One region of the Pararhizobium sp. O133 genome, then DNA from elsewhere that is predicted to be linked to it. Evidence: predicted binding sites of a transcription regulator. Region 1 holds the regulator's gene; the other holds the start of a gene.
The links. Region 1 encodes LexA, which represses DNA repair genes until DNA is damaged. Its sites were predicted from a motif close to TGTTCNNNNTGTGTTCNG; they were not measured.

Region 1 (15,192 bases):
CCTGCCCCGGCGGAACCATTGCCGTATTCGCCCGCCGATGGACGCGTTCCAGGCCGAGCGCGGCCGGCAGGTCGAAAACGATGGTGCAGTCCGGCACGACGCCATTCACCGCGACACGCTCCAGCGCCTCGATGAAGGACGGCTCGAGATTGCCGGTGACGCCCTGGTAGACCCGGGACGAATCCATGAACCGATCACAGATGACGACAGTGCCGCCGAGAATGGCCGGCCGGATGATCTGCTCGACATGATCGCTGCGGGCAGCGGCAAACAGCATGGCTTCCATGCGCACGCCGAAATCCTGGGCGGCGCCGGACAACAGCACATGCCGCACGGCTTCCGCCCCCGGCGAGCCGCCGGGCTCGCGTGTCGTCAGCACCTTATAGCCGCGCTCGCGCAACGCATCGGCAAGCAGGCGGATCTGGGTGGACTTGCCCGCCCCCTCCCCGCCTTCGAATGTAACGAACAGACCGTTTCCGACAGACACCCGTGTTTCCCGCATGAGGCCGGCACGTCATCGCGCCGGATACTTTCATCTGGAGTCTGTTTAGCGGATTGTCGTGTGCCGCGAAACCGCTTGCGCCATCTTTCCTCAGAGCCAGAAGAACAGCAGCTCCTGCAGCGCATCCAGCGCCCTGCTGGTGAGCGTCCCCTGCTGCACCGACTGCGCGGTCTCAACCGGCACCTCGCGCAGCAAACGCTGGCCGCTCCAGATTTTCAGGCTGCCCGCCGTCTTGCCCGCCTCTACAGGCATGGGTAACGGCCAGCGATACATCACCTTGGCCGACAGGCGCTCGGGATTGTTGACCGGGACCAGTACATCGACCGGTTCGCTCGTCACAAGCTCCACATGCGATGCGTTGCCACCATAGAGGCTGGCCTCGCCCACCACTTCTCCGCTGGCAAACAGCCGCTTCTTCTCAAACGCACGCATCGCCCAGTCGAGAATCTTGCGCGTTTCCTCCAGCCTCTCCTTGTCGCTGGCAAGTCCGCCAAGCGCCAGGAACACGCGCCGGCCATCCTTCCGCATGGTGGCCACCATGGCGTAGCCGTAACCTTCCGCAAAGCCGGCGGCGAACCCATCGACGCCGATATTGGCGGCGATCAACGGGTTGCGGTTGCGCTGGCGGATCTTGTTCCACTCGAATTCGGCCTGCGAATAATAGGGAAAGAAGTCCGGATAACGTGTCTGGATGTGCCGAGCGAGCATTGCCAGGTTCCGCATCGTCGTTACGTTCCCAGGATCCGGCAGACCGGTGGCGTTGTTGAACACCGAGGCCGATAGCCCGATCTCTTTGGCCCGCTCGGTCATACGTCTGGCGAAAGCCTCTTCGCTGCCGGCCATGCCCTCGGCCAGGATAATGCAGCCGTCATTGGCAAGTTGCACGGTCACGCCCTGAATGAGATCAATGACCCTTGGACGCGATTTTAGCGCGGCGAACATGGTCGACGTGCCCGATGGCGCGCCGCCGGTTCTCCAGGCATATTCGGAAACGGGAAATTCGGTGTCGAGCGTCAGTTGCTTTTGGGCCAGCGCATCGAAGACGACCTCCATGGTCATCAGCTTGGCAAGCGAGGCCGGCGGAACCGGCGCATTCTCGTCCTTGGCGAAAAGGACCGTGCCGGTCTCGGCATCGATGAGATAGGCCTGTTTCGCCTTGGTCTCGAAGACCTGCGCCTGCGTCACCACGGGGATACAGAGGGCAGCAATGAGGATAAGAAACGAAACCAGCCGTGCGCGCATTCAAAACTCCGGTGTCATTCGGCCATAGCAGCCGGCTCTCCGGGGATCAATCACCATGCGTGGTTCAGCGTGCCGCGCCCTGACGTTTTGCATATGCGACGATGGATTTTGGCGTCAGCGGGTTCTGGTCCACAAGAATGGCGTCGAAGGCGGTTTCGGAATCGCTCACGCGCGCTTCCACATAAGCCGCGGCATAGGCCATGTTGCCGTCCGGTGGCGGAATGTATTCGGGACGCTCGCGCGGGATCGGACCGATCTCGGGAAGCATGGCGAATGCGTCCAGCGCTACGGAAGCGGCCGACGGCGTTTCCGTTTCGGCAAGCGCGTTGACCGGAACGCCCATTTCCATATTGGACTTGGCCGGGATCGTCAGCGTGCCGAGATTGCCGGCCTGCTTGCGCAGCGGCTCGTTCGAGGCGACCATGACACCGGTTGCGATCTGGCCTTCCGGGAAGGCGTTCGGACCGCGCTCGCCCTTCTGCACATAGGAAGCCATCAGATAGGGCATGTCATTGCCCTCGAGCGGCGCCTTGCCGATATATTGGACGCGGACCTTGGCGCTACCCCTGCGCTTCATGTCGAGGAAATCGGCGGTCTTGGAGGACACATCGATGATACGGCCATATTCGTAAGGGCCGCGATCGTTGACGCGCACGACGACCGAGGTACCGTTCTCGAGATTGGTGACGCGGGCATAACTCGGCAGCGGGAATGTCGGATGGGCGGCCGAGAGATGATACTTGTCGTAAACTTCGCCGTTCGCCGTCAGGCGGCCGTGGAATGCCGATCCGTACCAGGATGACATGCCGGTCTTGTTATAGCCGAAATCCTCCTTCGGCTGATACCACTTGCCCTTGACCTGATAGGCTTTGCCGACCTGATAGCGGCCACCGCCCTTGGGGATGTTCTTGCCGTCGGCGACGCGGGGGCTGGCCTTTACGCCATAGATCGACTCGGCGAAATATTCCTTGCTGCGGGGCTTGCTCTTGCTGACGCTCTGCGTGGTTCCGCAGGCCGTCAGGGCAACGCAAAACATCGGAATTGCAGCAAAACGCATTGCCTTGAGGACCAAAGCCGCAGTCTGATTGGAAGTCATGTGCCCCACATCGCCATTCGTAAAAGCCGTACTCGGAACTTTCCTGCGCGTTGCCCCTGCGAAAGAACCGGCGTCACGAAACGTAACAGTTGATTAAACATGACAACAACGTGGCGAAATTGCGAATGGTTAACGCGCGGCGGCTGCAACAATTGAAATCATGGTTTATGAAAGGTTAATTTCGATCTGCGATCTGTTCTGTCTCAGGACTGTGCACCGACATGATTCATATGGCTTCTTTGTCTGTGCCGAAATGATATTCTATGGCGATCGAACGTATACTTATAGATATCAGAAGAGGACAAGACCGATCGACGGCCAGTTATGCTCGATAACAGTGATATGTGCGGCACCGGCACATAAAGGCGGCCGCGTCGCAGACACGCGGGCTGGCCAACGCAGGCATATTCCTTGGGATAACATACCTGGATCGCGTCGCTTTTGTGCCGAACCGATACATCTCCCAAGACCGGCGCTACCCGGTTGACGTCCGCCATCCGCAAGCTATAAAGCGTTCCTGAACAGGGCCGCCCCTGATCTTTGCGGGACGGTATCGACCGCGATTCGGTCGAGCCGTGGATGGAAGAGTGTCCGAGTGGTTTAAGGAACCGGTCTTGAAAACCGGCGTGCGGGAGACCGTACCGTGGGTTCGAATCCCACCTCTTCCGCCAGTTGTTGACCGGTTTTTCGCAATATTGCCGCTCAACTTGGCGAGACGCCTCAAAAATATTCAAATCTCCTAACTTGCTTTGGGATCACCCCAAAAGTTTTCCGTTTCGCCCAGACCTGCTGATTGACATTTAAGGGGTCAGCGCTATGCATGACCCGAATATGACGGTTTGATAAAACTTATGTGAAATAAATAAGGCAAGCGTAAGCGTTTATCAAATCCGTCTGGCGGGCTGGGATTTCTTCGGAGTCGGAATGCAAAAATACAGTTTCTTGTTGCTATCGGGTGGGGTCGGCTCGCGAACGGCGCTTCAATATCCCAAGCAGTTTCATTTCATCAACGGACATCCGATGGTCGCCTATGCAATCATCGCCGCGACTCGGGTTCCGGAAATCGACGAAATCGTCATCAACTATCCCGACGGCTTTGAAGAGCAGACGCGCGAAGTCATCGATGCCTATGCCAGCCAAGTCAGCGTTAAAATGGTCAAATCGGGCTCGACGCGCCATGAATCGACGCGCCTGCTGTATGAAGCAGCGACGAACGATCGCGTCATCCTTCATGAAGCCGCGCGACCGACAATCACGCCAGAACACATCACGGCGCTGATCAACAGCCAGCATGACAATACGGCCTATTGCCTGCCGATCCACTTCTCCATGTGCACCGTCGATCCGGTCAGCCGCAAGATGCTGGACCGCGTTGATCGTGCGACGACTATGAACATTCAGCTGCCGCAGAAATTCCTGAAGGCCAACCTTGCCGACTCGCATCAGAAGGCCAGGGAACAAGGTCTCGTCTTCACTGAGGATGCCATGCTCTGCCACGAGGTCGGTGGCTACGATGTGTATTACCGGGATGGCTGGAACACCAACGTCAAGATTACGACGCCTGACGATTTTCATTTCGCCGAAGCTGTGTTGAACGGGTACAAATTAAATGACTGAAACTCTCCTCGTCACCGGCGCCTCGCGCGGGATCGGCGCATCCATTGTCCGCAAGCTTGCGAAATCCTCGCCCTCGATTGGCTGTTTTGTCACGATCGCCCGCAGGAGCAGCGATTATGATTCCTTCATCGAAGAGATGCGGGCGCAGCACCCGAACAAGACCTTCATTCCGCTTTATGCGGATGTCGGCGATGCCGAGCAACTCGACGCCGCGATGGCCGAGCTCCAGAATCGCAATATCCATGTCGATGGCGTCATCAACAATGCCGGCTACACCAACCCGAAAAGCATCAACGAGATCGTCATCGACGATTTCCTCTACACGCTCAAGACCAACCTGATCGCGCCATTCTCGATCGTGCAGAACCTGATCAAGCGCGGCCATCCGCCGAGCCTGGTGATCAACATCGCCTCGACGGCCGGCATGAACGGCCGCCCGGGCTGGCTCACCTATTCCGCCAGCAAGGCCGGCCTGATCAACATGACCGACGTCATGCGCCAGGAACTGAAGGTCTACGGCACCCGCGTCGTCTGCATCTCGCCCGGCCGCTGCGCGACCGACCTGCGCAAGACGCTGGCTCCGGACGAGGATCCGAGCACCATCATGCAGCCGGAAGACGTTGCCGACGTCATCGCCATCCTGGTTTCCGATGCCGGTCGCCTGATCGACAGCCAGAATCTCGTCGTACGGACATAAGGACGGTTCATGAACATCCTGGCTGATGTTGGAACATTGAGGGCGCCGGTCAATGCCGGCGCCCAGCTCTACATCGATAGCCCCATGCCCAATGCGCTGGATCAGGTTCTTCCGTTTTTCAAGAACGGGTTCTTCCCGGCCGAAACCATGCCGGTGATGATGCGCCGGCGATCACGGCGCGACAATGCCGTGCCGGACAACGGTGCGGCAGGCCCCAAGATTTACAAGAACACGTTGCGCAATATCGCTTCGCAGCAGAACGCCAGTGCCGGCATTGTCTACTATGCCTTCAACGCCCAGATGAACGCCACGCTTGTGTCCAACCGGTCGCTGCGGCATGTTCTGGCGCTGCATGGCGAAAGCAACAAGATTTCGTCATTTCGCCCCGCCGCCCGGCTCTACGACTACGTGCTGGTGGCGGGCGACCTTGCTTGCCGGCGCTATCTGCAGGCCGGCATTTTTACGCGGCGGGAGGTCGAACTCGGCCGGTTGATCAGGTTGGGCGACAGCGTCGTCCAGTCCATGCCTTATTTCGCAGCGGCGCCGATCGACTCCGACGGCTGGCTTCTCTATGCGCCGACCTGGGAAACCAGCAACCCCGGTGAAAACTATTCGAGCGCCGAAGGCGGTTTCGGCTTCGAATTGCTGCGGGAAAGCGCCCGGCAGATGGGGCTGCGCAATATCATGGTAAAGCCGCATCCGAATTTCGGCATGCGCGACACCCAGTATCTGCGCCACCTGGTGTCCGCGCTGCGCCGCATGAGCGCCGAGGGCTATACCGTCCGCGTGCTCGATGATGGTTTGAACTGGCGCGTACGCCTGGCGCTGCGGCTGGCCTGCACGGCTTCGGTCATTGCGCCTGCGGATACGGTTTATCCCGTCTCCTTCGCGCTGGTCGATATTTCCGGTATGGAAGCCATCTGTCTGAAGCAGGGCATCGCGCATATGGTCATTCAGAAGCCGACCAATACCATGCCCGACGATGCAGTGCTTGTTGATCTCTACCGGCAAAAATCCTTCACGTTTGGCGAACCCGGGCCGACGTCGAAAAGCCGGATCGCCAACTACGTCGCCCACATCGCGTCGATCGACGCGCGTCATCGCAATGTGATCTTCTCCTATTCGGATGAAAGCCTGGTCGAGGCGGCGCCAAGCTTTCGATACAACTGGCTGGACAGCTACATTCGAAAAGATCCGTACTGGTCCGAAGAGTCCTATTGATAATGCTGAGGTTTGTGGCACCTTTCCTGCTCGCGTGCCTTGTGGCCGTGGTCATCACCCTGTTCGTGCGTTCCGATCTGTTGCCGTATAACGCAGCCGTTGCCGCCTTCCTCTTGATGACCGCGGCATTCCATGGCGTGGCGCTGATGGTGCGCAAGGTGCGCCGTAAATTCTTCGGTCCGCTCGACAGGGAATGGGTTGGAACAATTCCTAATCTGTCCATCCTGCTGATCGCTGTCAATTACGGACTTGGCCTCTTCCTGATCCGAGACGCCGGCCCGCTGCCGCAGATAAGCTACGGCCTGACTGGTGTTCTCGTGCTTGCGGTTATTTCGATCGCGCATCTGACGTCGGACATGCTGGCCAAACCGGCGCGGTCGCGGAACTATGCGATCCCCTACCCTGAACCACTGGCGGAATCGCTGACGGCAAAGGCGCGCGGGGCCATCTATTACCTCAGGCTTGCCTGCGTCGTGACGTCCATCGGTCTTTTCGTGCTGATTGTGCTCGTCGGTTACGGTGTCGAGCTTGCCGCTGCGGCATTCCTGCTGAATGCCGTCTATGTCTATGTCTTCTACAAGCTCAGGGCCCTGTTCCGGTCGGAACGCCTGAGGCGGGAAGCCGGATTGCAGCAGGCCGGAAAGGCCTATTTCGAGCACTTTCAGCCGGTGCTGATGCTTTATTACTCCGATCCTGTGGCCAAGGATTCCAAGGAGGTATACGCCTGGATCCAGCGCCTGTCGGCGCTCGAGCAACCCTTTGTCACGATGGTGCGGGAACGGGCGCATTTCATCCGGCTGGTCAAGCTTGGTGTGACCGATATCGTCCTCGCCGACACGATGGACACCATCGAACAGTTCGTCTTCAAAAGCTTGAAGGCCGTCGTCACAATCAATAACAACGCGAAAAACACCCAGATCGTCCGTTTCGGCAATCTCAAGCAGATCAACTTCGTCCCGTCGAAACCTTACGAGAACATTCGTTTTCCGAACAGTTTCGGCATGTACAGTGACCTGTTCTTCTTCAGCCACAAGATTGCCCAGAAGGCCGTGGATGCTGGCGTGCTCGCTTCCATCGCGGTCATCGAACCCGACAACGCCACCGTGCTTCCGGCGCTTGCAGGTCCTCTGGATGACAATGGCCTGACGATCGGTTATGTCCTGGGTGCCCCCTATCGCGACTGGTCGCTTGCTGCCCGCCCGAGCAAGGCAATCGTTCAGCGCCTGCAGAAGCGGGCAAAGCCAACGACATTGCTGATCCGTGCCAATGCGGTCGCGAAATCGGATCAGAACTCGGCTTCGACCTTCGCCGAAATCGGTGCGTCTATCAGGCAGTTCGCGCCGACGGCGGACAACCGGACGACATTCTTTACCGCTTCGGCCATGTCGGCCAAGGCGCTGACAAACCAGGCGGATATCCTGCTTTGTGACCTCTCACAGGTTGATGGCGATCTGCTTGCCGTCAACAAGCCGATCATCGTGACCGATATTTTCGGTCTGGCGCGATCACCGGCAACCGCTTCCGCATTCCTGACCGCATGCTACGTACTCAATCCCGACTTTTCGAACTTTGAAGCCATACTTGAAGACATAACCGATACCGACAGCCTCCTGCCCAAACGGCAGGCCCTGATATCGACCATGACCTCTACCGTGAAGATCACATCGTTCAAATCCGCCATGGATGCCGCACTGGCCCCCGGCAGGAATGAATAAAGGCGTTGCCGCCAACGTTCTTCTTCGTGCCGTTCGATTTTAGAGCATCGCAAGAGCCTATTTGATTAGGAGGTAAGTTCAGGTGAAAGTGAACTTCGATATTTTGTTGCTGATCCGTCAAGAGCCGGTTCGTAAGTCGATGGCTGGCGCGCTTGCTCTGCTCGTCATGCTGCTGCTGGCCTTGCCATTCCTGCCTCTGACGCAAGAAGTGCGTTTTATCTATGCATTGGCGGCGGTCTGCCTGGCCTCCCTGCCCGTCGCGACCACGTACTTGACGTTCGCCTATCGTGAAGTCGCGCGAAACTCTCTGGCCGGATCGGAGCGCATTGCGGACAACCAGGCGAGCATCGGGCTGACGCTGATGGACAAGGCGCTCGTCATTGCTGTTGCGGTTTCGTTTCTCGGCTCGCTCATCCTGAGCCTGTTGCAGGTCACGGCCGCGTCCGTCGGTCTGCTCCTGTCGATTGCCCTCTATCTGGCGTTTGCGATCAGCAATATTTCACGTCTGTTGATCCTCGATGCGCATGCAAAGGAGGCGGCGGTCGCCGATTTCAATTTTGCCCGGGTGGCGAACAATCTGCGCCAGCCGCGCTTCGCTTTTCACTTTTCCGCCCTCGATCTCAACACGCCATCGCATGTGCTGATGTGGCTGCCGTATCTTGAGGCGCTCGGCATTCCCTTCTTCATCATCGTGCGCGAGCGCAAGCATCTCTTCGGTCTTGCCGCCCTGACCAGCACGCCGGTCATCCTGTCATCGGCGCCGCAGTTGAAACTCGTCCTGCCATCATCCGTCACGACGGTGTTCTACGCCAACAACGCCGCCGGAAATTTTGCGCTGATCAACGGCAGACCGGATCTCCAGCATATCCAGCTTCTCCACGGCGACAGCGACAAGCCGCCGAGCTTCAGCGCGGTGTCGAAGGTGTTTTCCAAGCTCTTCGTTGCCGGCCGGATGGCAATCGACCGATATGCGCGCAACAATGTGATCATCCCGGCAGAGAAATTCGCCATCGTCGGACGCCCCCAGGTTGCCCGCATCACACCGGCACGGACGGACAAACCAAGCGACATGATCACGGTCGCCTATCTGCCGACCTGGATCGGCTATCACGAGGATGCGAAATTCTCCTCGCTGAAACACGCCGCCGGGATCATCGACAAGGTGATGTCGGGCGATATTCCGGTGCGCGTCATGTTCAAGCCGCACCCGATGTCCTACAAGGATCCCGCCTCGTCGCGATATCTCGGTGATATCCGCCGTGTCCTGTCGCGCCAGAGAAGCAATGGCAGTCTTGGCGAGCTCCATCAGGACGCCACCGACCCGATTGACCTCTACAACATGGCCGATATCCTGATTTCCGATATTTCCAGCGTCATCATCGATTTCCTCTATTCCGGAAAGCCCTATCTCGTCACCAATCCCTCGAAATACGATGACGCGGAGTTGCAGGCCTATCCGAGCGTGCTTGGCGGCTACCTGCTCGACGAGGCCGGAGAAAATACGCTTGAACTCGTCAAACTCGCCGCAGGCGCTGATCCGATGCGGGAAAAGCGAATGGCAACGCGATCCCATGCTTTCGGCGATCTCGACCACGCGCCCGCCGAGCTGTTCACCCGCGTGTCAATCGACATCATTGAGGGACGTTACAGCGGCGATGCCACCACATTCGAAGTCCAGAAGCTTGCTTCGTGATCGGTACGGCGCGGTCGGAAAGACGCCTATCGATAGCGCAGGGCCACATCCGGCCGGTCGGTGGTCACCTGCAGGATCGGCTGTCGCATCCAGTAAGCCAATTCGTCCGGCGTATTCGGCACCCAGGCACCGATCCTGTCGCCACCGACGAGTTCGATGCATTTATCGAGCGCAAAAGACAGCAGGTCCTTGTGAATGGCCATGGCGCAGGTGGGGATAGCGGCAAAACGTTTGATTGCCGCCTCGAGTCCGCCCATCTGTTGCGCGCTGGCCTGGTTGATCGAGGCAAGGTAGCGGATGCTCGGAAAAACCCTGTAGGCTTCCGTGAGCACATTCGGAACGAAACTGGTCAGCCGACTGCGATCCACCATGCCGAACTCCCGCAACATATCGGCGATTTCACCGGCAAGCCCCGGATAGGTGCGTCCATAGGCGTCGGTCTTGATTTCCACCTGCAGTTCCTGATCGCCGCCACGACAGAGATCCAGCACCTCGCGTAGCATCGGAACCGTCTGGCCAGCGGCGTCCTTGATTCCCGCCGCCCTGATCTCGGCGAGCGTCATGTCGCAGACAAGGCCGGATCCGTTGGTCGTCCGGTCGATTCGACCGTCATGGATGACGACGAGCTCGCCATCGGCTGTTCGATGCACATCGAATTCGATCCCATCAAGCGGCAGTTGGAGCGCCCTCTCGAAACCGGCAAGCGTATTTTCCGGCCAGAGTTTGGCCGCGCCCCTGTGCCCGATAATTCTCACCATGACTGGATCTTTCGAGATATGCGCGTTGTCACGAGAACGGCATATAGTGTTCGCGGTATCTCGGGCAAGCGCACTCCGCATTGCTCGAACGACCAAGAGTCGCCACAGCGCAAGCCAGTTAAAACAGCAGTTCAGGAAAAACCGGACAGTCGCCAAAGAGATGAAACGGTTACCATCTCCTTGCAAAGCATACGGGACGGCAGATTAGAGCATCATTCCCTTAATACGACCCATTCTGCTGGAAGGAATTTTGGCCAGAACCAAGGCGGCCGGCGAAAAGCGCAGCAGAAGCTGCGGTTGAGACGGCCACCGCCGGTAGTGGCCAAAATTCATCCAGCCCTTCGGGTTGGCTGAAAACGGCCGCCCACTGCGGCGGATGGCTGGACCGATGGATGTCGCATCGCTCTGCGCCATCCTTCTTGTGGATCGGCCGTTTTGAGCCAACAGAATGGGGCGTATTAAGGGAACGATGCTCTAGGCGATCTTGGCGCCGAACAGATCGAGAAGACCGTTCAGGACGCCCGAGAGTTCCGCATCGGTGACATCGCCCTCGCGCACGAGATAGGGGTGCCTGGCGAGGTTGCGCGCGGCAGCGAAGAGCTTCGCGTTCTTCTCGTCCAAAAGGGCGGTATCAGTGTTTACAGCTTTGACCAGCATCGATTGTCTCCTTGTACAAATCGACCCTATGTCAGCGACATGACAGTCGTGTAACAGTTGGTCATTCCGCATCACTTTATCGTCGTTGATACTGACCACGGAAAATGTGAGGGCAGTTTCCTCTTGAGAGCCGCTCTGCGTCCTGCGGAAGACAACCGAATACGGATTTAAACAGTTAAACGATCGGCATTGCAGCCGGATATCGGAACGCAATCCCCTCCACTCCGATCCGGACAATCCCTTGGCGGGCCATCGGCTCGACGATCGCGATGACGGTGGGAAGCGTCGGTGCCCTGGCCTGCGTCAACCTCAATATTCAACTGCAGTGCCCCCCGTTCGTCCCGATTCATCGCTGATGAAACGGATTAGCGAACCAGAAAATTCATGGTATGCTGGTCATCGAACCCACCCCATCGCCTGCGCGGCGCCCTCGCCGCTGGTTAGTCGCGTCGGCTGTGCGGTTTGTGATGTTCGAGTTCCCCCAAAAAAGCGCGGTAAAGGAGAACGCAATGCATTACAGCGTGCAGTTTTTTACCTGGACCCCGAAACTTGGCGTCCATCAGGTCGGCACCATTGTCGAGATCGATGCCGTCAATCCGAAGCTTGCCGCTACATCCCTGCTCGGCCTGAGGCTGGATGAAACCGGCACTGCCAAGAAGCTCGCCGTTCGCGTCTGGAGCGCGCCGGACGACAGCCAGGCCGACTGCGCCTGCTTCTATTATCATTGAGCTGATACGGTCCGCTCAGACCATCGGATCGTTTCATCCTTTGACTACCCCGCCTTGGGGCGGGCAATGGAAACGTATGTCTCAATCTTCGACTCCGGTCGGAATTGGAGAAACGTTTTGCGGTCATGAGAACGGCCGTAGCCACGAAGATGGCGTCAAAATTGGTGGAGCCGCACGTGACGCATCGTTTCAGAACACCTGAAACGATTGCTCAGAATAAACAATCGGTAAATACGACCGACCGATTATATTTACGTGGAAAATTTTGGAGGCCTCGCCCGGAATTGAACCGGGGTACAAGGATTTGCAGTCCTCTGCGTCACCACTCCGCCACGAGGCCTCTCAAGCTCGAATAATCGAACCGTGGCGGCGGTTTAGAATGATCCTAGACAAACCGCAAGAGAATAATTCCGAAAAAACGGCCGCGTTCATTTTCCGACATGATGTTTTCCGAACATTCTCCACAGAAGCCTCTCCACCACGAAAGCCGTCGTACACAAACCCGCGCAAATCATTTCCCATAAGGCTCAGTGCACCTGACCTCCTGCCAGACCGTCCAACCGACGTCGCGGCTGCTTGAAGCGAGTGAACCGAAATGCGTCGAAGCTTGCCCTGATCAGTGATAGCGGCGAATGAGGCCCACCAACTTGCCCTGGATCTTCACCCGGTCGGGACCGAATATCCGGGTCTCGTAGGCCGGATTGGCGGCTTCGAGTGCGATGGAAGCGCCCTTGCGCCGGAAGCGCTTCAGGGTCGCCTCCTCGTCATCGACGAGCGCCACGATGATTTCGCCGGGGCTGGCGGTATTGGTGTTGCGGATGATGACCGTGTCCCCGTCGAGGATGCCGGCCTCGATCATCGAATCGCCTCGGACCTCCAGCGCGTAATGATCCCCCACCCCGACCATTTCCATCGGTACGGAAATATCGTGCGTGTTGTTCTGGATGGCGGAGATCGGCACGCCGGCGGCGATCCGCCCCATGACCGGGACCGTCACGCTATCGCTGTTGGCCGCGACAGGTTTGGCAGGCGCCGGCTTTTCGGCGGAGGCGCCGAGGCTGCCCTGGATAACACTGGGCGAAAAGCCGCGCTTGGGCTGGAGGCTTGGCGAATAGGCTTCCGGCAGCTTGATGACCTCCAGTGCGCGTGCGCGATTGGGCAGGCGGCGGATGAAGCCCCGTTCCTCAAGCGCCGTGATCAGTCGGTGGATGCCGGATTTCGAGGCGAGATCCAGAGCATCCTTCATTTCATCAAAGGATGGAGGCACGCCGGATTCCTTCATTCTTTCGTGAATGAACAGAAGCAATTCCTGTTGCTTGCGAGTCAGCATGAACGATCACTCCAAAGTCGAGAAACAAAGCAAGAACGAACACTATATGTTCCATATGTGTTCCGCAAGCCCCCTCAAAATATTTGAATGTTTCCAACAATATTCGGCGCGGGCGATGAAGCCGGCGGGCTGTTGCGCGCGAGACTCACCAGTCTTGGGCTTCTTTTTGGGAACTTTTGCCGTGTCGCGACCGTTGCAGGAACATCCTAGCGACAATGGGCGGTGCGCATCGCCCGCACACAGGAGGCAGACATGGCAGGCTATGTGGACGAACGCGGCGATCGCGTCTCGACGAAGGATACCAACCGGACGGTCCGGGTAACCGGTATCGAGGCGCGGCAGGGTCTTCTTGGGCGTCCGGTGTTGATGGTGTTGATCGGCGGTCTGCTTTTGGCTGCCATCGCCTGGGCCGGGGTGGAGATGTTTGGTGAAGCGACCGACAATGACGGGGCGACCCAGACGCAGCAGGTTGCCCCTGCCGAGGATCAGGCAGCGCCCGCCAACCAGGGTACCGTGGACAACACGCCGACGAATGGTGAGCAGATGCAGACTGCGCCGACCGACAAGGATCCGACGCCGCAGACTGGTACGGATCGATAAACGTTGGCACGTGCTTTGCAGCCCCGCCCTGCCCGATCAGGCGGGGCGTTTGACGTGGACAAATAGTGCATTCGTTCAGGTTGAGGTTTGGCGCCTGCGAGCCCACCAAACCGATAGCCGTCGCCGCTGGCGGCGCACGAAGGCAAGATCATGCGAGAGGACGATGAAACCCAGCGGCACCATCCAGAAGCCGAGCACAGGCAGAAAGCCAAGGCAGCCACCGATAATGAGTATGCTGCCGAGCGCGATGCGAACCCCGCGCGACTGCGGCAGGCGCAAGCGCCATGTTCCCAGAATCAATTCATGCGTCTGCGGGTCGATGCCAAATTTTTTCTGCCGTCCTGCCATGAACTCCACCTGTTGGCTCGATCCCGCGTCGCGGCATCGTTGACAACGCTGAAATCGCGGCATGTGTTCGCCGGCAATCGGGATCGCGTTGCCTCCCCCACATGGGGAGTTCTCCACAGTCAGACAAGATTGTGCACTTTTTTTGAAAAATAGCTTGGCAAATCGAAAAAGCATTTGTATTAGCAGCCTCACTTCTGCAGCACACAGCGGCGCAGATGATCCCTGGTAGCTCAGCGGTAGAGCATTCGACTGTTAATCGACAGGTCGCCGGTTCGAATCCGGCCCGGGGAGCCAGATTTTGAAATAAGTGCCTGTTTTCATTGTGTTTTTGAGAACGGGCACTTATTTCCCCTCTTTTTCTCCCCACTTTATTTCCCTATCCGACCTCGGATTATAAGGTTTCGGCGTTTAGCGCTTCATTTTGGAGACCGGCGTCGGTCCCCTGCCCGATTCGTCTTCTGCAGTCATGGTCGGGAATCAAACGCCAGCTCGAACGATTTTACACATCCCACAGACCCGGCAGCCACCGGATCAGTTGACGACGTGATTCGGAACATCGTCGCCAAGACAACAAAAGGCCGCCGTCGGCTGGCCGGCGGCGTTGATCTTCCAATTCAAACTCTCATACGGGGACGTGACGAAGGCCCAGTACGGTGCCAGGACGGCGGCAGGGCCTGCACGGCGAAGCCGGCCTCGAGACAGGCAGCCACGAAAGCTTCGCGCGCAACGGCGACCGGTGTCTGCTTTAGGAGCGCAGCACGACATTTCTTGCAGGCTCGTTGGTAACGCTCTCCGCGCCGGAGTGGCCACTCGTGCTCGAGAAAGTCGATTGTGTCGTTAAGGCTCTCAAACGTGCGCTTCAGTCCGCTGGGAAAGCTAACGGTCAATGGAACGTGGAAATACATATCAGCCAGCATGGCAACCTCCTTCCAATATCAATCTGGCGCAATCGATATCGGAGCGAAAATAGCGGATTTCAAGAGCCTCG
Region 2 (15,192 bases), 400 kb from region 1:
TCCGGGCGGTCGGCGCGATGCGACCGACCATCGCCTTTCATGGGAGGGCGACATCCATCCGGCGGTCCTCGACCGACTGCGCGCCGCCTATGGCCAGAACGCCACGCAGAGCCGCCTGCGCGCGCTTGCGCTTGCCGCGATCAGGGAGCTTCACGAGGAAGCAAGCATTGCCATCGGCAGCCCGCAAGCCGACGGAAACACAGCGTTACCTTTTCTTCCCGATCTTACAAACTTGCGCTATATGGCACGAGCAATAACGCCGCCGGGGCATCCGCGCCGGTTCGATACCCATTTCTTTGCCGTGTTCACGGATGAAGCGGGCATCGAGCCGACGGATATCCGCGACAGCCGGGAACTCGAGGATTTGAGATGGATCGATGTCAATGATACTTCGACCGTGACCATGCCGGATATCACCGGAATCATTCTCGGTGACCTGAGGGCGAGCCTTCAGGCTGACGCGTCCTTGCCCTTCGGAAGGCCGGTGCCGTTCTACTACACCCGTCATGGACGGTTCGTCCGCGACCTTCTCTGAGGAATTTTGCCGCATGTCCCAGCCGCCGTCCGGCACGTCAGAGCCGGTTGAGGAAATTCACTGGCCGTCCCTGATCGCCGCCGTCGCCGCGATCACGGCCGTGGGTATAGCGATCGGCCTTGGCCTGCCGCTGCTCAGCATCATCATGGAGAAGCGGGGCATTTCCTCCACGCTGATCGGCCTCAATTCGGCGATGGCCGGGCTTGCCTCCATGGCGGCCGCAGCCGTCACGGCAAAGACCGCCCATCGATTCGGTGTCGCAACGACCATGCTCTGGGCGGTCCTGTTTGCAGCCATCAGCGCGCTCGGCTTCTACTATATCCAGAATTTCTGGTTGTGGTTTCCGCTGCGTGTCGTGTTCCACGGTGCCATTACCGTGCTCTTCGTGCTCTCCGAGTTCTGGATCAATGCGACGGCTCCGCCAAAACGTCGAGGGCTGGTGCTCGGTATCTACGGCACGGTGCTGTCGCTCGGCTTTGCCACCGGCCCCCTGCTCTTTTCCATTCTCGGCAGCGACGGCGTTCTGCCATTCGCTTTCGGTGCCACCGTCATCCTGCTCGCAGCCATTCCGATCTTCCTCGCCCGCAATGAAAGCCCGGTTCTGGACGAGAAGCCGGAACTGCATTTCATGCGCTATGTCTTCCTCGTTCCGACCGCGACAGCCGCGGTGTTCATTTTCGGCGCAGTCGAATCGGGTGGACTGTCCCTCTTTCCGATCTATGGCACGCGCAGCGGCTTTACCGAATCGCAGGCGGCGCTGCTTTTGACCGTTATGGGCATCGGCAATGTCATCTTCCAAATCCCGCTCGGCATGCTGTCGGACCGGATGAAGGATCGCCGCAATCTGCTCGCCATGATGACCGTCGTCGGGCTGATCGGCGCGCTGTGCCTGCCATTGATGCAGGGCAACTGGTGGCTGATGGCGATCGTGCTGCTCTTCTGGGGCGGTAGCGTCTCCGGCCTTTATACGGTCGGCCTTAGCCATCTGGGCTCGCGCCTCACAGGCGCAGACCTTGCCGCCGCCAACGCGGCTTTCATCTTCTCCTATGCGGTCGGAACGGTGGCAGGCCCGCAGGCCATCGGTGCTGCCATGGACATTGCCGGCAATGACGGTTTTGCCTGGGCGATTGCCGGCTTCTTCGGGCTTTATGTGGCCCTTTCGGTGGTCAGGATCGTTTTCAACCCAAAACGGACTTGACTTTTCGGGCGCGATTTGTAGTTTCGCGCCAAGTTTGCCGGGACGCTTTCACGGACGTCCGCGGCTTTGTTTTTTTATAAAGGCAGGACGACCATGGCGAAAGCTGCAAAAATCAAGATCAAGCTGCTGTCGACGGCCGACACAGGTACCTTCTACGTCACGACGAAGAACAGCCGCACCAAGACCGACAAGATGTCATTCACCAAGTACGACCCGGTGGTACGCAAGCACGTCGAATTCAAGGAAACCAAGATCAAGTAAGATCTGGTTCCGATTGGAATTTGAAAGGCGCCGGCTGAAAAGCTCGGCGCCTTTTTCATGCGTGGATGGAGGCGAAGGCCGATCAATTTTTTGAAGCCCAGAATCAAAAAACGTCGCCCCCTCGCAGGGACGACGTTTCAATGGGCGTCGGCTGACCGAAACCGCGGCACGAGGAACCGCATTGGTAACAAGTCAGCCGACAAACCCCACAACCCAGGAGATGCGGCGGACCTGAGCATCGTGGGGTAAATCGCGGGAGTTGAATTCTCCCTTACGGATGAGAATTGACCGAAAATAAAAAAAAATCAATGAATTCTTAACCAGCACGCATGCGAAGGCGGAGACATGGTTAATTTCACCATTGTCTTATACACCGTCGATGCTGATTTCGGCCGGCGCAGCCTCCCATATCACCGTTCCAAAAGTCATATGATTGTTCTGCAGAAATATCAAACAGAACGTAAGAAAACCGCGACACACCCGATTTTATTTTTTATGCAGTTGATTTCATTGTACTATTTTGAAAGCTATCAGCATGCTCGAAAGGTCGATTTGTATCAAGGAAACTCAGCGAATCTTACTTTTACAAGCTCTTTTATCCACACACTCCCTATGCGTGCATAAAATTCGCGTTGCGTGAATCAGATCCGGCTTTCCTGTGGAAAACTGAGAGACGACGGGCGCGGCTGTACCGAACCGGCTCAGGCGGCTGCGGCAACCACCTGATTCCTGCCGTTATTCTTAGCCTGATACAATGCCGTGTCGGCACGCTTCAGTAGTGCCTCGGGCGTATCGCCGTTGGGATTGAGCGTGGCAAGCCCTAGGGAAGCGGTAATCGACAGCGCCGTGTCCGAGTTCGGAAGTGCGAAGGGCCGGTCCTCGACAATGGTGCGAAGGCGCTCGGCAATCGCGGCAGCCGCATCCGCCGGCGTATCCGGCATGACGACGACAAACTCCTCGCCGCCGAACCGGCAGGCAAGATCGGCGCCGCGCACGGTCGAGCGGACGCGGTGGGCGAAGTCGCGCAGGACCTCGTCGCCGGCGTCGTGCCCATGGGTATCGTTCACGCTCTTGAAGCGATCGATATCGGTGATGCAGATCGACAGCGGCCGGCCGCGCGCCACGGCGCGATCGATGAGCAGCTTCAGATGATTGTCGAGGTAGCGACGGTTGTGCAGGCCCGTCAGGCCGTCGGTGACAGCGAGTTCGATGGTCTGCTTGACGCTGGCGCGCAGACGGTCGTTGCAATGCTTGCGGCGGATCTGCGTCAGGCTGCGGGCAACCAACTCATTGGGATCAATCGGCCGCATCAGATAGTCGGTGACGCCCAGATCAAGCGCCCGCACGATCATGTCGTCATGGCCCTGCTCGGCAATAATCAGCAACGGAATGTAGCGCGTGCGCTCCAGCGAGCGGAGTTGCGAGCAGAGACGCAAGGGATCGTAGTCGTCAAAATTCGAATTGACGATGACCAGGTCGAAGCTGTTTTCGGCTGCCTCGAACAAGGCTGCCTGCGGATCAGACATGGCGGTCACGTCGGCGATCGGCTTCAGGGCGCGCGTGATGCGCTCCTGCGAACTGCCGCGACCGTCGACCAGCAGGACATTGCCGAATTCGTCCGGGCGGTCGCTCAAGGCGAGATCCTGCAGACCGACGCTGTGGGCGGTCTCGGAGCGCAGGCGCAGTTCGTCGCTGACATTCTTCAGCCGCACCAGGCTTTTCACGCGCGACATCAGTTGCATGTCGTTGACGGGCTTGGTGAGGAAATCGTCGGCGCCGGCCTTCAGGCCCCTCACCCGGTCGGACGGTTGATCGAGTGCGGTCACCATGACGACGGGAATATGCGCGGTGCGCGGGTTCGCCTTCAGGCGCTCGCAGACCTCGAAGCCGTCGATGCCCGGCATCATGATATCGAGAAGGATCAGGTCGAGCGGCTGCCTCTCGCAGATCGCCAGCGCCTCGTAACCGTCGGCAGCAGTCAGCACGTCGAAATACTCCGCCACCAGCCGGGCTTCGAGCAGCTTCACATTGGCCGGTATGTCGTCGACGACAAGAATACGCGCGGTCATGCAATCTATCCTGCCAAAACGCACATGAGACGGGAAGCGGGTTCAGCTTTCACGATCGCCCATGCACAAACGTTGTTTCCAGGCGGTGAAAAACCGCCTCGGCGACACGTCACGCGTCGCCCAGATATGTCTTTATCGTTTCAATAAACTTCGGAACGGAGATCGGTTTGGAGACATAGGCCTCGCAGCCGCCCTGCCGAATCCGCTCTTCATCCCCCTTCATCGCGAACGCCGTGACGGCGATCACCGGAATGACATGCAATTCATCGTCTTCCTTCAGCCATTTGGTCACCTCGAGCCCGGAGACCTCCGGAAGCTGGATGTCCATCAGGATCAGGTCCGGCCGGTGTTTACGCGCAAGATCAAGGGCTTCCATACCGTTGCGGGTCTGGATGGTGGTGTAACCGGACGCCTCGATCAGGTCACGAAAGAGCTTCATGTTCAGCTCGTTGTCTTCAACAATCATCACCTGCTTGGGCATTTCGTTCCCTTGTCTACGGTTCCGGCTTGCAAGCCAACCGCTTCCCTATAAGTTGCGCGCGGATGCTTTCACCGGCTGCCGGAAACCTGAGGCTAAAGCTATTTGGTTGAAAAACAGGTAATATTCAGCGAAAAAATCGCTACGATGCGACAAGGATGAAACAGGCGTGACCCCGGCGGAAGAAACAGCAATCTCAATCCTCGCATGGCTCGCCAACGAACCGGAACTGCTCGAGCGCTTCCTGGCGCTGACCGGCACCGATGTCTCGTCCCTGCGCAACGCCGCCGCCGATCCCAACTTTCTCGCCGGTGTCGTCGATTTCCTGATGGGACACGAACCGACTCTGCTCGCCTTCTGCGAGACGACCGGCGTAAAGCCCGAAGCCGTGGTGCGCGCCCATATGATGTTGTCCGGCCCCGACGATTCCGGGGACTTCTGATCGTGAGCGACACGCTCGATTTCGGCCATATCAGCCTGATCGCCCGCCCCCTGATCGTCTGCGACATCGACGAAGTGGTGCTGGAATTCCTCACCCCCCTGCGCAACTTCCTCAATTCGTCCGGCCACGACCTTCTGCCGCGCTCCTTCAAGCTGCATGGCAATATCGTCGCGATCGAGAACGGCGAGCCGGTCAGCGAGACGCAGACCCGCACGTTTCTCGAGGAATTCTTCAGGCAGCAAGATCAGTGGCAGACACCGGCGGACCAAGTTGTCGAGACGCTGGCGGACCTTGCCAAGAACGCCGACATCGTTTTCCTGACCGCCATGGCGCCGCGCCATGCCGCCATGCGACGCGCTCTGCTCGACCGGCACGGGCTGCATTATCCGCTGTTGGCGAGCGAGGAGCCGAAGGGACCGATCATCCAGCGTCTGCACGACGCCCGCGACGTGCCGCTGATCTTCATCGACGACATCCTGCGCAATCTTCAGTCGGTGCGCGCCTGCGCGCCGGATTGCCTGTTGATCAACCTGATGGCCAATGCGGAATTCCGGGCCATGGCCCCGCCGCCCGGCGACGGCATCATGACAGCGGAAGGCTGGGCGCAGACGGCGGAAATCATCCGTAGGCATCTGTTGCGTTAGCGTCTGGCCTGCCGTCATCTGATATGTGGATATCTTGTTCAAGCGAACCTTTCCCGGGACAGCGCGCGAGATTGAGGATCACACGCCTTGAGACTCGGCATGTTACGAGGTAGCGTGAAAATGTTCAACTTTTGTTCCGATCGATGCAAACAGACGCGCAGCACCATCCGGGCTTTTGCAGGGGTTGCCTGAAGGGGCAGCCGGCCGATATCCGCCGTTGTCGCGCCTGCGGCAGCCCGCGCCTGCTCTATCACGACGAACTCTACCAGTTGACCCTTGCCCATATCGACTGCGACGCTTTCTATGCGTCGGTGGAGAAACGCGACAATCCGGAGCTTGCCGACAGGCCTGTCATCATCGGCGGCGGCAAGCGTGGTGTCGTTTCCACGGCCTGCTATATAGCCCGTATCCACGGCGTGCGCTCGGCCATGCCGATGTTCAAGGCGCTGGAAGCCTGTCCGCAGGCCATCGTCATCAAGCCGGACATGGAGAAATATGTGCGCGTCGGTCGGCAGATCCGCACGCTGATGCAGGAACTGACGCCGCTGGTGCAGCCCCTGTCGATCGATGAGGCCTTCCTGGAACTCCAAGGCACCGAGCGCCTGCATCATGATCCCCCGGCCCGCACGCTGGCGAAATTCGCCCGCCGCGTCGAACAGGAGATCGGCATCACGGTTTCCGTGGGTCTGTCCTACTGCAAATTCCTCGCCAAGGTCGCCTCCGACCTGCAGAAACCGCGCGGCTTTTCCGTGATCGGGGTAGCCGAGGCTCAGGACTTCCTGAGGGAACGACCGGTGACGCTGATCTGGGGCGTCGGAAAGGCCTTTGCCGCGACGCTGGAGCGCGATGGCATCCGCACCATAGGCCAACTCCAGACAATGGAGGAAACCGACCTGATGAAGCGCTACGGCACGATGGGCCAGCGCCTCTACCGCCTGTCGCGCGGACAGGACGAACGCGCCGTGGAAATCAATGGCGAGGCGAAGAGCGTGTCGTCTGAAACGACCTTCAACGACGACCTCTGCGACTATGATGATCTCGTCGCCCATCTGCGCCGGCTGAGCGAACAGGTGGCGCACCGCCTGCGCAAGAGCGATATTGCCGGCCAGACTGTGGTATTGAAACTGAAGACGGCCGATTTCAAGATCCGCACGCGTAACCGCCGGCTCGACAGCCCGACCCGGCTTGCCGACCGCATCTTCCGCACCGGCATGCAGTTGCTCGACAAGGAAACCGACGGCACGAAATTCCGCCTGATCGGCATCGGCGTTTCCGACCTGTCCGATCCCGACCTTGCAGATCCGCCGGACCTTGTCGATGAGCAGGCGACCCGGCGGGCGGCGGCAGAGGCCGCGATCAACATGCTTCGCGACAAGTTCGGCAAGGCGACGGTGGAAACCGGCTACACCTTCGGCAAGGGTCGCAGAAAGTAGCCGGCTTCACATTCTCAAGCATGTCGTTTTGGCAAAACCGCTGCACGCTTTTGCGCGACATGCATTCGTGTTCCGTGCGAAACAGCAAAGCTTCGTTAAATCTCGCAGGCTAGGCTCATCTTCAATTTCTGTCTGATGTTTTGCGTCCGGGTGTTCCCATGGTTCTGCGTTTCGCCTTCGGTATCGGCCTTTCCCTTGCGCTTCATGCAAGCACAGCACTTGCTGCCGGCGATCAGGCGCCGCTGCAGATCATCGTTTCCAAGGACCAGCAATCGCTTGTCGTCTATGACGGCAACACGGTCGTGGCGACATCCAACGTCTCCACTGGAAAGGCCGGCCATTCAACGCCAACGGGCATATTCTCAATCCTCGAGAAGCGCCGCTTTCACAAGTCGAACATTTATTCGAACGCGCCGATGCCCTTCATGCAGCGGCTGACATGGTCGGGCATCGCGTTGCATGCCTCGAACCATGTACCGGCCTATCCCGCCTCCCACGGCTGCGTGCGTTTGCCCGACGACTTCGCAAGGCAACTGTTCACGATGACGGGGCGCGGCCTGCATGTGGTGGTCTCCGACCGGCAGTTGACGCCCATCGTGATCTCCGATCCATTCCTGTTCCAGCCGCAGGCGGAGGAGCCGGCCCTGCTCTCGGACGCGACGTTGCGGCCGAGCGTGTCGCAAGTTCACACGCAAACCGTGGAAGTGGCGACCAACGAAACGGACCCGACAAAGACCGCCGCCTTAGAAATCGAGAAGAAGCCACCGATCCGCATCCTGATCACCCATCGCGGCCACCGGGAGGTGACGCTCGACATCCAGCAGTTGCTCAACCAGCTCGGTTATGCCGCAGGCGTTGCCGATGGTTATGCCGGCGCGCAGACGCTGGAAGCCGTCAAGGCATTCCAGACGGCGGAAAAACTCACCATGGACGGCAAGATCACGCCGGCTTTCGTCGAGGCGCTCTACCTGAAGACCGGCAAGGGCAAGCCGCCGAACGGCCAGCTTCTGGTGCGCCGCGATTTCGAGCCGCTGTTCGAAACGCCTGTCGTCATCGACAAGCCGGAAATGGCGCTCGGCACGCATTTCCTGCAGTTCCAGAACATGGATCCGGCAACCGGCAAGGGCGAATGGTTCGGCATGGCGCTGGACAATACCCTGCCCGGCCCGATGAAGAAGCGGCTCGGCATCACGCTTCAGGAGGATGCGATGGCGTTCAACGTGACGCAGCGCGTGCTCGCCCGCATCATCATCCCCGACGATGTCCGCAAGCGCATCGACGGCCTGCTCTCGGAAGGCTCATCGCTGACCATATCCGACATGGGCTTGGGTCAGGAAACCGGCGACGGCACCGATTTCGTCACAATCACCCACACGCCGAAATCCTGACAGCCGCGACTAACCGCGGTTAGACAAGCTCGACGTCGATCACGCCCGGCGCGGTCCTGAGCGCCGCGGCAATTTCCGGCGAGATGCGATATTTCTCGTTGAGCTCGACCTCAATCTCGCGCTGGCCATTGTCCTTGATGACGATGAACGACACCAGGCCATCACCGCGCGTGTTGAGATGCGTTGCGACCGAACGCAACGGGCCACTGTCGCGCACATAGACGCGTAGCGCCTTCTGCATCTGCAACGACCGCTCTTCCAACGATTGCAGCGTCTGGATGCGCAGGCCGATGCCTTCCGGCCGCTCTTCCGCCTGCACCGTCATGACCAGCGATTTGCCGGCCTCCAGCAAATCCCGATACTGGTTCAGCGCTTCTGAAAACAGCACGGCCTCGAACTGGCCGGAGGAATCGGAAAAGGCGATGATGCCCATTTTGTTGCCGGTGCGGGTCTTCCGCTCCTGCTTGGACGTCACCGTGCCGGCAAGGCGCCCTGCTGTCGCCCCCTTCTTCACCGATGCGGCAAAATCGCCGAAGGTCTGGACGCGGATCTTGTTCAGGAGTTCGTTATAGGTATCGAGCGGGTGGGCCGAGAGATAGAAGCCCAGAACCTGGAATTCGCGGTGCAGCTTTTCCGACGCCAGCCAGGGCGAATAGGGCGGCAGGCTGATCCTTTCCGGTCCGGTGGCCGCCCCTGCCCCGAACATGTCGCTCTGGCCGCTGACCTTATTGGCCTGGGCGATCTGGGCAAAGCCGAGAACGCGGTCAAGGCCGCCGACAAGCTCCGCACGATCGAAGCCGAAGCAATCGAAGGCACCGGCGCAGATCAGGCTTTCGAAGACGCGGCGGTTCAGAAGTTTCGGATCGATCCGCAGGCAAAAATCCTCGAGATCGGCAAAGGGCTCGTCGCCGCGCACGGCAACGATGTGATCGACCGCCGCTTCGCCGACGCCCTTGATAGCGGCCAGCGAATAGTAGATGCGGTTCTCGCCGGTCTCGAAGCGGCGGAACGAGGTCTGGACCGATGGCGGAATGATGGAGATGCCGAGCCGCATCGCATCTTGGCGAAAGTCGTTGATCTTGTCGGTGTTCGACATGTCCAGCGTCATCGACGCTGCCAGGAACTCGACCGGGAAATGCGCCTTCAGATAGGCCGTCTGGTAGGAAACGATGGCATAGGCCGCCGCGTGGCTCTTATTGAAGCCGTAGTTCGCGAACTTGGCCAACAGTTCGAAAATGTTGATGGCTTGTGCCTTGGGAACACTGTTCTTGATGGCGCCATCGACAAAGCGTTCGCTTTGCTTGTCCATTTCCGCCTTGATCTTCTTGCCCATGGCGCGGCGCAGCAAGTCGGCTTCGCCAAGCGAGTATCCGGACAGAACCTGGGCGATCTGCATCACCTGTTCCTGGTAGACGATAACCCCCTGGGTTTCCTTTAGCAGGTGATCGATCATCGGATGGATCGACTCGATTTCCTCCTCGCCATGCTTGCGGGCATTGTAGGTCGGAATATTTTCCATCGGGCCTGGGCGATAGAGCGCCACCAGCGCGATGATATCCTCGATACAGTCCGGCCGCATGCCGATCAGCGCCTTGCGCATGCCGGCGCTTTCCACCTGGAACACACCGACCGTGTCGCCCTTGGACAGCATCTCGTAGGTCTTCTGATCATCGAGCGGCAAGGCTTCGAGATTGACCTCGATACCGCGCTTGCGGATGAAATCGACGGCGACCTTGAGAACCGTCAGCGTCTTCAGACCGAGGAAGTCGAACTTGACGAGCCCCGCCTGTTCCACCCACTTCATGTTGAACTGGGTGACCGGCATATCGGAGCGCGGATCGCGGTACATCGGCACCAGTTGCGACAGCGGCCGGTCCCCGATGACAATGCCGGCGGCATGGGTCGAAGCGTGGCGGTAGAGCCCCTCGATCTTCTGGGCGATGTCGAGCAGCCGGCCGATCACCGGCTCCTTGTCGACCTCCTCCTGAAAGCGCGGCTCTTCCTCGATCGCCTTGGAGAGCGGGGTCGGATTGGCGGGGTTGTTCGGCACCAGCTTGCAGATCTTGTCGACCTGGCCATAGGGCATTTCGAGCACGCGGCCGACGTCACGCAACGCGGCGCGTGCCTGCAGCGATCCGAAGGTAATGATCTGCGCCACCTGCTCGCGGCCATACTTGCGCTGGACATAGCGGATCACCTCTTCGCGCCGGTCCTGACAGAAGTCGATGTCGAAGTCGGGCATCGAGACGCGGTCCGGATTGAGGAAGCGTTCGAACAGCAGGGAGAAGCGCAAAGGATCGACGTCGGTGATGGTCAGAGCATAAGCGACCAGCGAGCCCGCCCCCGAGCCACGGCCCGGACCAACCGGAATATCCTGCTGTTTCGCCCATTTGATGAAATCGGCAACGATCAGGAAGTAACCGGGGAATTTCATCTTCTCGATAACGCCGAGTTCGAAATCAAGCCGTTCGCGATAGTCGGTCTCGGTATAGCCACCAGACAGGCCGAGCTTGCTCATGCGCTGCTCCAGGCCTTCGACAGCCTGGCGGCGAAGTTCCAGTTCTTCGGCGCGCTCGGCTTCCTTGGGATCGTCGGACGCACCGGTAAAGCGCGGCAGGATTGGCCCGCGCGTCTTCAAGACGAAGGAGCAGCGCCTGGCGATCTCGATCGTGTTTTCCAGCGCTTCCGGCAGATCGGCAAACAGCGCCGCCATGTCCTTGCGGCTCTTCAGGTAATGATCGGGCGTCAGGCGGAAGCGGCTGTCGTCGGAGACCATGGCATTGTGCGCCACCGCCATCAGCGCATCATGGGCCTCGAATTCCGCTGGCGATGGAAAGAACGGCTCGTTGGTCGCGACGATCGGCAATTCGAGCTTGTAGGCGAGATCGACGACCCGATTTTCATGCCGGCGATCATATTTGCCGTGGCGCTGGATTTCGACATAGAGACGGTCGCCGAACACCTCGGCCAGCGCCTTGAGGCGCGCTTCGGCCACTGCCGGATGGCCCGACTTCAATGGCATATCGATGGGGCCGCCGGACGCGCCGGTGAGCGCGATCAGCCCTTCCGCGCCGTCTTCCTGCAGCCAGGACAGTGCGATGCGCACCGACTGATTGCCCTCGCCGCCGAGATAGGCACGGCTGACGAGATCGACGAGGCGCACATAGCCCGCGTCCGTGGCGGCGATCAAAACGATCGACGGAAGCTTGGCCAGATGCTGTGCATGGCCACGCTTCTCCGCCTCGCCCTCATCGCCCATGTCGATCGACAACTGGCAGCCGATCAGCGGCTGCAGGCCGTCATCCATGCATTTCTGCGAGAATTCGAGCGCTGCGAACAGATTGTTGGTGTCGGCGATGCCGATCGCCGGCTGGCCGTCCGCCACTGCCTTGCCGATGATCTTCTTGACCGGCAGGGCGCCTTCGAGCAGAGAAAAGGCCGAATGGACGCGAAGATGGACGAATTGCGGGGAAGCACCACCTGAGGCGCCGCTATCCCGCTGCTTGTCGTTGACCGCATCCGCCATGGCATACCTCGATTCCCGTGAAGGCCCGAGGATATCCTGTTTCCGTTCGCCGATGTCCAGAATTCATCCGGCCCGGGGCCGCTTTTTCAACCACCGGATGGATTGTCCACAGGCCCGGGTCACGTGCCAGTCGCCAGTCCGAAAAGCCGGAAGAAGATTCGACGGTCTGAAAACAAGATCACATGCCCATCATGATGATGGAAAAGCTGGCGATGAACATTGCGACGGAGGTGAACGCTGCGAGGTCACGAATAAAGTCGGTCATTGCGGGGCTCCTTTTTCGTTATGTTCTTTTAATGTTCTATTTATGTTCACGCGTCAAGCAGCAAATTCGGATCGACGGATGGACGGCTGCGGGATGGTAAACAATTTCCCTCTCCGCCTTGAGGCCGGTAAACCGTCTGGACGGCGACAAACCGGCTGGCTAGTCTGCGCCGATCACAAAGGGGAGATTACGAATGAAGATGTCGCTGGCCGTCCTGACGGCGCTGTTTGGACTGAGCGCACAGGTGGTATCGGCTGCGGACGCAATTGACCCGGAACGTATCCTTTCAGCCGCCACGGGCGACTGGGACAAGGACGGCAATGTGGACCTCGCCATGCTGGTCGCGCCCGACGCCGACAGCGACGAGGACAATGCCGTCTACATCTACCTCAATGACGGCGATACCGGCGCGCTGACGCTGAAGACGATTGCGCCTAACAAGATCTGGGGACACCTGGCGATGGCCGGACAGGTGCCTTCGATCACTGCCCTGCCCAACGGCTCGATCCTGATCACTTCGCACAACGATGCGGTGGGGCGCGACCGCTGGGAACAGAAGCTGACCGTTGCTTATCGCAACTTCGACTTCGTCGTTGCCGGTTATACCTATACGTCTTACGACACGCTCGATCCCGACAATATGTCGGACTGCGATTTCAATGTCCTCACCGGCAAGGGAAAGAGCAATGGCCGCTCTGTGGCGGTCACCGGCAGGCTGGTCTTCCTCAAGGACTGGAACGACGACGTGGGACAGACGGCCTGCCAGAAATAGCAGGAGCTGTTCAAACTGGTTAGAGTTCGACGACCTTGCCGTCCTCGATCGTGACGCGGCGGTCCATACGCGCGGCAAGATCGTAATTGTGCGTGGCGATCATGGCCGCGAGGCCGGATTGGCGCACCAGGGCTTCCAGCGCCTCGAAGACGTAGCCGGCCGTTTCCGGATCGAGATTGCCGGTCGGCTCGTCGGCCAAAAGAACCAGCGGTGCATTGGCGACGGCGCGGGCGATGGCGACGCGTTGCTGCTCGCCGCCGGAGAGCTCGGAGGGGCGATGTTCGGCCCGGTGGCCGATGCGCATGTAATCGAGCAGGGCTGCGGCCCGTTCGCGCGCCTCGGCCTTGGCGAGGCCAGCGATCAGCTGCGGCATCATGATGTTCTCGACCGCGGTGAATTCCGGCAGCAGATGGTGGAACTGGTAGACGAAGCCGATGTCGTTGCGACGGATCGACGTACGCTGCTGGTCGCTGAGTTCGCCGCAGGACTGGCCGTTGATCAGCACTTCACCGCCATCCGGACGCTCAAGCAAGCCCGCCAGATGGAGAAGCGTCGACTTGCCGGTGCCGGAGGGCGCGACGAGTGCAACGGTCTGGCCGCCATGGAGGGAAAAGTTCGCCCCTTTCAGAATCGTCAGGGTCTCGTCACCCTGGCTGTAATGCCGTTCGACGCCGGTAAGCTGCAGTGCCACGCGCGCATTCATCGTGTCGGTAATCCTTAGTTATTCGTAGCGCAGAGCCTGAACCGGATCGAGGCGCGAGGCGCGCCAGGCCGGAAAGATCGTGGCGAGGAAGGAAAGGCCGATGGCCATGGCGACCACGGAAATGGTTTCGCCCGGGTTCATGTCGGCCGGAAGCTGGCTGAGAAAATAGAGTTCCGGGTTGAAGAGCGTTTCACCCGAGAGCCAGGAGAAAAACTGGCGGATGGATTCGATGTTCAGGCAGACAATGACACCGAGAAGCACGCCGGCAAAGGTTCCGACGATGCCGATCGCGGCCCCCGTCATGAAGAAGATACGCATGATCGCACCCGATGTCGCGCCCATGGTGCGCAGGATGGCGATGTCGCTGCCCTTGTCCTTTACCAGCATGATCAGGCCGGAAACGATGTTGAGCGCCGCCACCAGCACGATCAGGGTGAGGATCATGAACATGACGTTGCGTTCGACCGCAAGTGCCGAGAAGAAGGTCTTGTTTCGGTCGCGCCAGTCGCTGATCAGCACCTGACGACCAGCGGCGTCTTCCACTGGCTGGCGCAGGTCATCGACCAGGTCCGGATTGGTGACGAACAGTTCAATCGACTGGGCGATGCCGGGCGCGTTGAAATAGAGCTGCGCTTCCTCGAGCGGCATGAAAATGATCGAGGCGTCATATTCCGACATGCCGAGCTCGAACGTGCCCGAAACCGTGTAGGATTTGACCCGCGGATTGACGCCCATCGGGGTGATGTCGCCTTCCGGAGAAACCAGGGTAATCGTGCCGCCGGCAGTGATGCCAAGCTGATCCGCCATGCGCTTGCCGATCAAAACACCAGTTCCAGACGCATAACCGACCATGTCGCCGGCGGTAATGTGGTCCGAGATCGCCTTCATCTTGGTCAGGTCTTCGGCACGCACGCCACGCACCAAAGCCCCCGTTCCGGCGCCGCTCGGACCGGAGGCCAGCGTCTGGCCCTCGATCATCGGGATCGCCATGGTGACGCCGGTGACGCCGGAAAACTTCGTCGCGAGGTCGGCATAATTGTCGAGCGGGCCGTCGAGCGGCTGGACGATCATATGGCCGTTGATGCCGAGGATGCGCGAGATCAGTTCCGTGCGAAAGCCGTTCATGACGGCCATGACGATGATCAGCGTCGCGACGCCGAGCATGATGCCGATGAAGGAAAAGCCGGCGATCACCGAAATGAACGCCTCCTTGCGGCGCGAGCGCAGGTAGCGCCAGGCCACCATGCGTTCAAATGTCGAGAATGCACGGCTCGACGGCGACTGGGATGTCGCCGTCTTTTCCTGCTCTAGCGTCGCGGCGCTCATTTATTGGTCCCTTATTTCGCGGCGGTCAGCTTGTTGATGGCAGCCTCGATGGTCAATGTTTCGCGGGCGCCCGTCTTGCGGTCCTTGAGTTCGACCTCGCCATTGGCGACGGAGCGCGGGCCGGCAATGATCTGCACCGGCACGCCGATCAG

Region 2: the regulator LexA is predicted to act here: its motif matches at 12,250-12,267, upstream of dnaE (DNA polymerase III subunit alpha).

What each region holds. Positions count from the first base shown of each region.
Region 1 is NZ_CP196426.1:2,857,021-2,872,212, reverse strand. It holds gene tmk (dTMP kinase) at 1-502, opposite strand, end outside; gene ACST81_RS13760 (D-alanyl-D-alanine carboxypeptidase family protein) at 593-1,744, opposite strand; gene ACST81_RS13755 (septal ring lytic transglycosylase RlpA family protein) at 1,809-2,840, opposite strand; tRNA gene ACST81_RS13750 (tRNA-Ser) at 3,422-3,511, shown strand; gene ACST81_RS13745 (IspD/TarI family cytidylyltransferase) at 3,765-4,457, shown strand; gene ACST81_RS13740 (SDR family oxidoreductase) at 4,450-5,154, shown strand; gene ACST81_RS13735 (hypothetical protein) at 5,164-6,375, shown strand; gene ACST81_RS13730 (hypothetical protein) at 6,378-8,090, shown strand; gene ACST81_RS13725 (CDP-glycerol glycerophosphotransferase family protein) at 8,173-9,783, shown strand; gene ACST81_RS13720 (glycerophosphodiester phosphodiesterase family protein) at 9,810-10,541, opposite strand; gene ACST81_RS13715 (hypothetical protein) at 11,016-11,198, opposite strand; gene ACST81_RS13710 (hypothetical protein) at 11,708-11,926, shown strand; tRNA gene ACST81_RS13705 (tRNA-Cys) at 12,193-12,266, opposite strand; gene lexA (transcriptional repressor LexA) at 12,543-13,256, opposite strand; gene ACST81_RS13695 (hypothetical protein) at 13,509-13,856, shown strand; gene ACST81_RS13690 (hypothetical protein) at 13,932-14,204, opposite strand; tRNA gene ACST81_RS13685 (tRNA-Asn) at 14,424-14,498, shown strand; gene ACST81_RS13680 (DUF982 domain-containing protein) at 14,819-15,121, opposite strand.
Region 2 is NZ_CP196426.1:3,260,158-3,275,349, forward strand. It holds gene ACST81_RS15640 (NUDIX hydrolase) at 1-535, shown strand, start outside; gene ACST81_RS15645 (MFS transporter) at 549-1,733, shown strand; gene rpmG (50S ribosomal protein L33) at 1,827-1,994, shown strand; gene ACST81_RS15655 (PleD family two-component system response regulator) at 2,696-4,063, opposite strand; gene ACST81_RS15660 (response regulator) at 4,173-4,544, opposite strand; gene ACST81_RS15665 (DUF3572 domain-containing protein) at 4,711-4,983, shown strand; gene ACST81_RS15670 (hypothetical protein) at 4,986-5,627, shown strand; gene ACST81_RS15675 (DNA polymerase IV) at 5,771-7,060, shown strand; gene ACST81_RS15680 (L,D-transpeptidase family protein) at 7,225-8,448, shown strand; gene dnaE (DNA polymerase III subunit alpha) at 8,468-11,974, opposite strand; gene ACST81_RS15690 (hypothetical protein) at 12,433-13,011, shown strand; gene ACST81_RS15695 (ABC transporter ATP-binding protein) at 13,031-13,714, opposite strand; gene ACST81_RS15700 (lipoprotein-releasing ABC transporter permease subunit) at 13,733-15,040, opposite strand; gene proS (proline--tRNA ligase) at 15,052-15,192, opposite strand, start outside.